DNA from 3 places in the Streptomyces sp. NPDC053542 genome. Region 1 is predicted to be linked to each of the others. Evidence: riboswitches for the same ligand, from Rfam matches in the RefSeq annotation. Region 1 holds a riboswitch; each other region holds the start of a gene.
The links. Region 1 has a riboswitch for cobalamin ahead of ACIGXO_RS10320 (ribonucleoside-diphosphate reductase subunit alpha). Riboswitches for the same ligand answer to the same signal wherever they lie in the genome.
Positions count from the first base shown of each region.

Region 2: it holds a riboswitch for cobalamin, as region 1 does, so the genes downstream of both, ACIGXO_RS02030 (CbtB-domain containing protein) here and ACIGXO_RS10320 (ribonucleoside-diphosphate reductase subunit alpha) in region 1, are expected to answer to the same signal.
Region 3: it holds a riboswitch for cobalamin, as region 1 does, so the genes downstream of both, ACIGXO_RS30365 (cobalamin biosynthesis protein) here and ACIGXO_RS10320 (ribonucleoside-diphosphate reductase subunit alpha) in region 1, are expected to answer to the same signal.

Region 1 is NZ_JBITXL010000003.1:543,792-546,044, forward strand. Features, by position in the region: gene mctP (monocarboxylate uptake permease MctP) at 1-355, shown strand, start outside; cobalamin riboswitch at 538-680, shown strand; gene ACIGXO_RS10320 (ribonucleoside-diphosphate reductase subunit alpha) at 832-2,253, shown strand, end outside.
Region 2 is NZ_JBITXL010000001.1:447,357-449,609, reverse strand. Features, by position in the region: gene ACIGXO_RS02035 (CbtA family protein) at 1-759, opposite strand, end outside; gene ACIGXO_RS02030 (CbtB-domain containing protein) at 779-1,003, opposite strand; cobalamin riboswitch at 1,034-1,177, opposite strand; gene ACIGXO_RS02025 (histidine phosphatase family protein) at 1,298-1,954, shown strand; gene ACIGXO_RS02020 (IclR family transcriptional regulator) at 1,931-2,253, opposite strand, start outside.
Region 3 is NZ_JBITXL010000012.1:261,338-263,590, reverse strand. Features, by position in the region: gene ACIGXO_RS30375 (caspase family protein) at 1-272, opposite strand, end outside; gene ACIGXO_RS30370 (hypothetical protein) at 279-710, opposite strand; cobalamin riboswitch at 911-1,045, shown strand; gene ACIGXO_RS30365 (cobalamin biosynthesis protein) at 1,202-2,170, shown strand; gene ACIGXO_RS30360 (cobyric acid synthase) at 2,167-2,253, shown strand, end outside.

The sequences.
Region 1 (2,253 bases):
GCCCGCGCTGGTGGGCGGCCTGTTCACCCGCTGGTTCCACCGCTGGGCGCTGCTCGCGGGCTGGGCGGTCGGCATGGTGTACGGCACGCTCGCGGCGTACGGCGTGGCCAGCCCCACCCAGAAGCACTTCGGCGGCTCGAACGCGGTGATCCCCGGCATCGGCGAGATCGGCTACATCGGCCTGACCGCGTTCGTACTGAACGTCCTGGTGACGGTGGTCCTGACGGTCGTCCTGCGGGCCGTGAAGGCCCCCGCCGGCATCGACGAGACCTCGCCCGAGGACTACACGGCGGACATCGGCGACAAGGGCGTGCAGGCCGAGCTGCCGCCGGCCACCGCGGGCGCGGCGCACTGACGCCACTCCCTCCGCACGACAACGGGCAACGGGCCGCCGGGAAATCCGGCGGCCCGTTGCCGTGTCCGGCTCGGCTCAGTCGGTTCCGGCCCAACTCCCCCGCCCTCGCGGGGCTCGGACGGACGGCACCGACCACAGCACTGACAGTCACGTCGCGACACAAGATATGGGGACGCTCGCGCGAGGCGACACAAGATGTATGCTCGTCCTCGCTGTCGCCGCAGGGGAATCCGGTGCGAATCCGGAACTGTCCCGCAACGGTGTGCTGAGTGGGCATTTGCGCGCTCGCCGAGTCCGAGGACCTGCCGACGGTACGCCCGTTTCCGTTCCGGTACGGGCGTCGAGACGTCCGGGCTCCGTGGGATGGGCCGGTGGACGCTGCGTGGTGTGCCCGCGTGCCCGGCAGGGCTCCGGCGCGGCTGCCCGTATGCCTCCGTCACCCCTCCCCGGCCCCAGCCGAGTGAGGAGAGCACAAGGTGACCATCGCGCCAGCGGAGTCAGCACAAGAGGCGCAGACGGTACAGGCGGCACAGGAGGCGCGGGCGACGACCGCGCGGCCCGGCGACAGCACCCAGGACGGCCCCGGTACGGCCCTGCTGCGCACCCTGACCGACCTCACCGCCGACCTGCCGGCCACCGATCCCGGCAAGATCGCCGCGGCCGCGCTGCGCGGCCGGCACGCCGGCTCGGACGAGGCGGAGCTGCGCGAGCTGGCGATGGAGGCCGCGGCCGGGCTGATCGGCGACGAGCCGCAGTACTCCAAGCTGGCCGCCCGCCTGCTGACCGCCGCGATCGCCGAGGAGGCCGCGGGCCAGGGCGCGACGGGCTTCGCCGCGTCGGTCGCCACCGGTCACCGCGAGGGCCTGATCGCCGACGGCACCGCGGAGTTCGTCCGTACCCACGCCGCCCGGCTGGACTCCCTGGTCGAGCAGGCCCTCGCGGACGGCGCCGACGACCGCTTCGGCTACTTCGGCCTGCGTACGGTCTACTCCCGCTACCTCCTGCGGCACCCGCTCACCCGCCAGGTCATCGAGACCCCGCAGCACTTCCTGCTGCGCGTGGCCTGCGGCCTGGCCGAGGACCACTCGGACCGCGCCGTCCAGGACGTCGCCGCGCTCTACGCGCTGACCAGCACGCTCTCCTACCTGCCCTCCTCCCCCACGCTCTTCAACTCCGGCACCCGCCACCCGCAGATGTCCTCCTGCTACCTGCTGGACTCGCCGCTGGACGAGCTGGACTCGATCTACGACCGGTACCACCAGGTCGCGCGCCTCTCGAAGCACGCGGGCGGCATCGGCCTCTCGTACTCCCGCGTGCGCGCCCGCGGTTCGCTGATCCGTGGCACCAACGGGCACTCCAACGGCATCGTCCCGTTCCTGCGGACCCTTGACGCGAGTGTCGCCGCGGTGAACCAGGGCGGCCGCCGCAAGGGCGCGGCCTGCGTGTACCTGGAGACCTGGCACGCGGACATCGAGGAGTTCCTGGAGCTGCGCGACAACACCGGCGAGGAGGCGCGGCGTACGCACAACCTCAACATCGCGCACTGGATCCCGGACGAGTTCATGCGCCGCGTCGAGGCCGACGCGGACTGGTCGCTGTTCTCGCCGGCGGACGCGCCGGAGCTGGTGGACCTGTGGGGCGCGGAGTTCGACGCCGCGTACCGCAAGGCCGAGGCCGAGGGGAAGGCCATCAAGGCGGTCCCGGCCCGGACGCTGTACGCGCGGATGATGCGGACCCTCGCGCAGACCGGCAACGGCTGGATGACCTTCAAGGACGCCGCCAACCGCACCGCGAACCAGACCGCCGAGCCCGGCCGCGTCGTCCACTCCTCCAACCTCTGCACGGAGATCCTGGAGGTCACCGACGACAGCGAGACGGCCGTCTGCAACCTCGGCTCC
Region 2 (2,253 bases), on a different contig from region 1:
TACAACTGATCGTTGTGCCGACCCGGCGTCAGCGCGTCGGTTCGGCGCGGTGTCGGGCATCAGTGCTCGCTCTGCCAGGTGGCCGAAGAGGAGGCCGAAGGTGGTCCACAGTGTGAGCTGGATCGCCAGTGCGGCCAGGCGGAATTTCCACATGAGGGTTGCGGAGAAGTCCGCGGGGACCTCGTTCACCGCGGGGAGGAACGCGTACGCGAGGCCGACCACGAAGGCGAAGGCCGCCGAAGCCGCCACGGTCGCGTACCAGTTGCCCAGCCGCGGGGCCAGACGCCGGCCCAGGATGACCGCGCCGACCGCGAGCAGCACGCTGAGCGCGATCATCAGGAAGTACAGGGCGGTGCGCCGGCCCAGTGTGTCCGGGTCGCTCGCGGCCGGCGGGTTGGCCGGGTACTTGAGGAACGGGATCAGGTACACGGCGAGGAAGGCGCCCAGCGAAAGGAGCGCCGCGGTGGCCCGGGGGCCGAAGCGGCCGATGCGGCCCCAGGCGACGCAGAACGCCAGGGCGGCGATGCCGCCGAGCGCTACGCCGTACACGAGGACGCCCGTCGCCAGTCCGCTGGTCGCCTGCATGGTGCGGCTGACCAGTTCCACGCCGTGTTCGTGGCTGTGTGCCTCCTCGTATGCGATGGCCGCATCGATCTCGGGTTCGCCGAGGAGATAGGCCATGACCAGTGCGAGAGCGCCGGCCGCGAGGCCGGCGATCATTCCGCGTACGAGCAGCGCCCGTACGGAGATGGGCTGCATGATGTGCTGCCTCCCGTGCTCAGTGGCAGGGGAAGCCGAGCAGATGCCGGCCGTCGTGGACCCATTCGTGCACGCCCTCGCCGGAGAAGACCGAGGTCACGCCCTGCTCGGTGCCGACGAAGTAGAGCAGGACGAGCATGAGGATGCCGAAGAAGAGGGCCCAAGGTGCGATGGCCTTGAGGGAGATGGGGGTGATCGCCGGCGTTGCGGCGGAGAGGGAAGTGGGCGCAGCGGACTGAGCCATGGCAGTACCTCCAAGGGAACACGCGTCCCGGTCTTGGTGCCTTACGACGGTGCGGGGTCTGACTTCCCCGTCAGCGCCCGGCCCTCGGCAGTGAGGGACGGGACGGAGTACACAGTGGCGCGGCCGTACCGGAGTCTCACCGGCTTCCGTCGCACCGTCGTCATGTCCATGCGACCGTAGCGCCTGCGGGTTCCCGTGGCTATGGCGCGCGGGTGGGGCCGATGTGCGCCCTCCGCGCGCCCAACCGCCTTGCGGGGGTTGGCGGATGGGACGATCAAGGCGGGAGGTCCGAGGATGACGGTGCGCGTGATGTTGGTCTCACCAGCGCTGGGGGAGGCGCAGCGGCAGGTGCGGTTCGACGGGGGAGAGTCCGTGGACGCGGGCGCTCTCCGGCAAACGCGTGCCGTGGCGGCGGCCGTGCGCGCGGAGGTCGTACGGGCGGACATAGTACGAACGGACACAGTACGGGCGGACGCCGCACCGGCAGCGACGCGGTGCTATTACGGCGCGTCGGCACGGTGCCGCGAGACCGCCGTCGCTCTCGGGCTGGAAGCGGCCCGGGCGCCGGAGCTGGGCGATCTCGATGTCGGTTCCTGGCGTGGGCGGACCCTGGACGAGGTCACCGAGGCGGAGCCGCGGGCCGTCGCCGACTGGCTCGCGGACCCCGCGTCCGCCCCGCACGGTGGGGAGTCCCTGCACGCCCTGATCGCCAGGGTGGGGGCCTGGCTGGACGGCCGCTCGGCGGAGACCGGACGGATCACGGCAGTCGTGGAGCCGGCCGTGATCCGTGCGGCATTGGTGCACGCCCTCGGCCTGCCCGCCGCCGTCTTCTGGCGGCTGGACGTCGCACCGCTCTCCGTCACCGAACTCTCGGGCCGAGCCGGGCGGTGGAACCTGCGGTGCGGGCGCCCCCTTGGTTCCGGCCTCTCAGAAGGGGCGCGGCGGCAGTAGTACGGCGAGTTCCTGGGCCGCTGTGGCCAGGGCGGGGCGCAGGGCCAGCAGGTCCTCCGTGGGCATGCGGAAGGCGGGGGCCGCGACGGAGAGGGCGGCGTGGGCGATGCCGTCCGGGGAGAGGATGGGGACGCCCAGCGCGCGGATGCCCGGCTCGTGTTCCTCGTCGGCGAGCGCGTGGCCTTCGGCGCGTACCTTCTCGATTTCGGAGCGGAACGCGGCACGGTCGGTGATCGAGTGGGGGCCCAGCTTGGTCAGTTCGACGCTTTCGGTGAGCGATTCGCGTACCTCGGCGGGTG
Region 3 (2,253 bases), on a different contig from region 1:
CGGCCGTGCCCGGAGAAGTAGACGAGCAGCAGCCCGCGCGCCTCGTGGGCCGCGGTGCGCAGCGCGGCGGTCAGCTCCTCGGGGGTGTCCGGGCGCAGCGGTGTCACTTCCTGGGGCAGGAAGAGGTCGGTGGCCGGGGCGCACAGCACCCGGCCCAGTTCGTCGGGGTTGGCGAAGACGGCGTCGAGGTCGTGCAGCCGGGGGTCCTGGTACCGGCTGACGCCGATGATCAGCGCGCGGTTCCGCTTGCCCCGCGCGTCGTAGAGAGGCATCGCCGGTTACTCCGTGCCGACGCGGCCGCCCTGGTCGTCGCGTTCGGTGCGCGGATCGGGGTCGTCGAGGCGGCGGTGTCCGGAGGCGTCGGTGATGTCCACTCCCGGGGTCTCGCCCCTGGCGGCGGTCTCCCGGCGGTGGGCGAGCCACTCCCGCAGGGCGATGAGGAGCTGCTCGGTCATCGGCGCCGCGACCGCGCCGATGAGGACCAGGACGAGGTCGTCGACACCGACGGCCATCTCGGGGCCCTGGCCCGCCGCGTCCGCGTCCGTGCGCGGGGCGGTCTCCGCCCCCGGCGCCCGGCGCCAGTCGTGGTTGCCGGGCGTCAGCCAGGACTCTCGCTGGAGCCAGCGCTGGAGGTCCTCCAGATCCTGGCCCCCGTCGTGGGTCCCGGTGACTCTGATGCGTACCTCGTGGTGCTCCCGGCTCTCCGTCATCCCGTCCCCCTCCTGCGGCACCTTTGCCATAGGTGCCCCGATGGTGTCGTGCCGGAGGTACGGCAGGCAACAGGTCGTCAACTGTCGTCCGCGCTGTGTCCTTGGCCACAGGGCCTGCCATACGTCGGCGTCGCAGGTCAAGGGTGAGTTGACGGGCATTCGCGGCACGTGGTGGACTGCCCGGTGCCATTCGGCGACAGATGAGGAAGTCCGGTGAGAATCCGGCGCGGTCCCGCCACTGTCACCGGGGAGCGCTCCTCCAGAAGAGGCCACGGCCCGCCGCAGACACGGGCTGGAAGGCCGGGGACAGCGCCGATCCGGGAGCCAGGAGACTCTCGTCGCCCGTCACGTCGAGCCAGGGCGCGGACCCTGAGTGAGGACACACGCCATGCCGGGCCCCGAGCCGAGACCCCTGCCTTCCGCCGCTGTTCGCCCGGTACGCGACCGCGTGCGGCCGTCGCTCCGAGGCACGACGGCGGGCTGATCCGACGATGCGTGCCGAACACGCCACCTATGCGTGCGGCGCGGCTCTGGGCTTTCTCGGCGACCTGGCCGTGGGCGATCCCCGCCGCGGCCACCCGGTGGCCGCCTTCGGGCGGGCCGCGGGAGCCGTGGAGCGCGGGCTGTGGCGCGATCACCGTGGATACGGAGCGGCGCACACCGCGCTGTGCGCCGGCGGGGCCGCGGTGGGCGCGGCCCTGCTCTCCCGTGCCGTACGCCGCTGCGCCCCCGCACACGTAGCGCTGACCGCCGCCGCCACCTGGGCCGTGCTGGGCGGGACGACGCTGGGCCGGGAGGCGCGCGCCATCGGCGGCGCGCTGGAGGCCGGCGACCTGGACGTGGCGCGCGAGCGGCTGCCGCACCTGTGCGGCCGCGACCCGCAGGCGCTGGACGGGCAGCAGATGGCCCGCGCGGTCGTGGAGTCCGTCGCCGAGAACACCTCCGACGCGGTCGTGGGCGCGCTGGTCTGGGGCGCCGTGGGCGGCGTACCGGGGCTGGTCGCCTTCCGCGCGGTCAACACGCTGGACGCGATGGTGGGTCACAAGTCGGACCGCTACCGCCGGTACGGCTGGGCCTCGGCCCGGCTGGACGACGTGGCGGGCTGGCCCGGCGCGCGGCTGACCGCCCTGCTGGCCACCGTCGCCGGGCCCGACCCGCGCGGCGCGTGGCGCGCCTGGCGGGCCGACGGCAAGCAGCACCCGAGCCCCAACGCGGGCCCGGTGGAGGCGTCGTTCGCGGGCGCGCTCGGCGTACGGCTGGGCGGCACGCTCGCGTACGCGGGGCGGGTCGAGCACCGTCCGGTGCTCAACGACGGCGCACGCGCCGTCGAGGGCGCGGACATCGCCCGCGCGGTGCGGCTCTCGCGCCGGGTGAGCGCGCTGGCGCTGGCGACGACGGTCGGGGCGCGGATCGCCGTGGGCGCGGTCCGTACGGCCCGGAAGGCGAGGAGATCCCGGTGAGCGGTACGGACAGGACTCTCGGTGGCGGCCTGCTGGTCGCCGGGACGACGTCGGACGCGGGCAAGAGCGTGGTCACGGCGGGC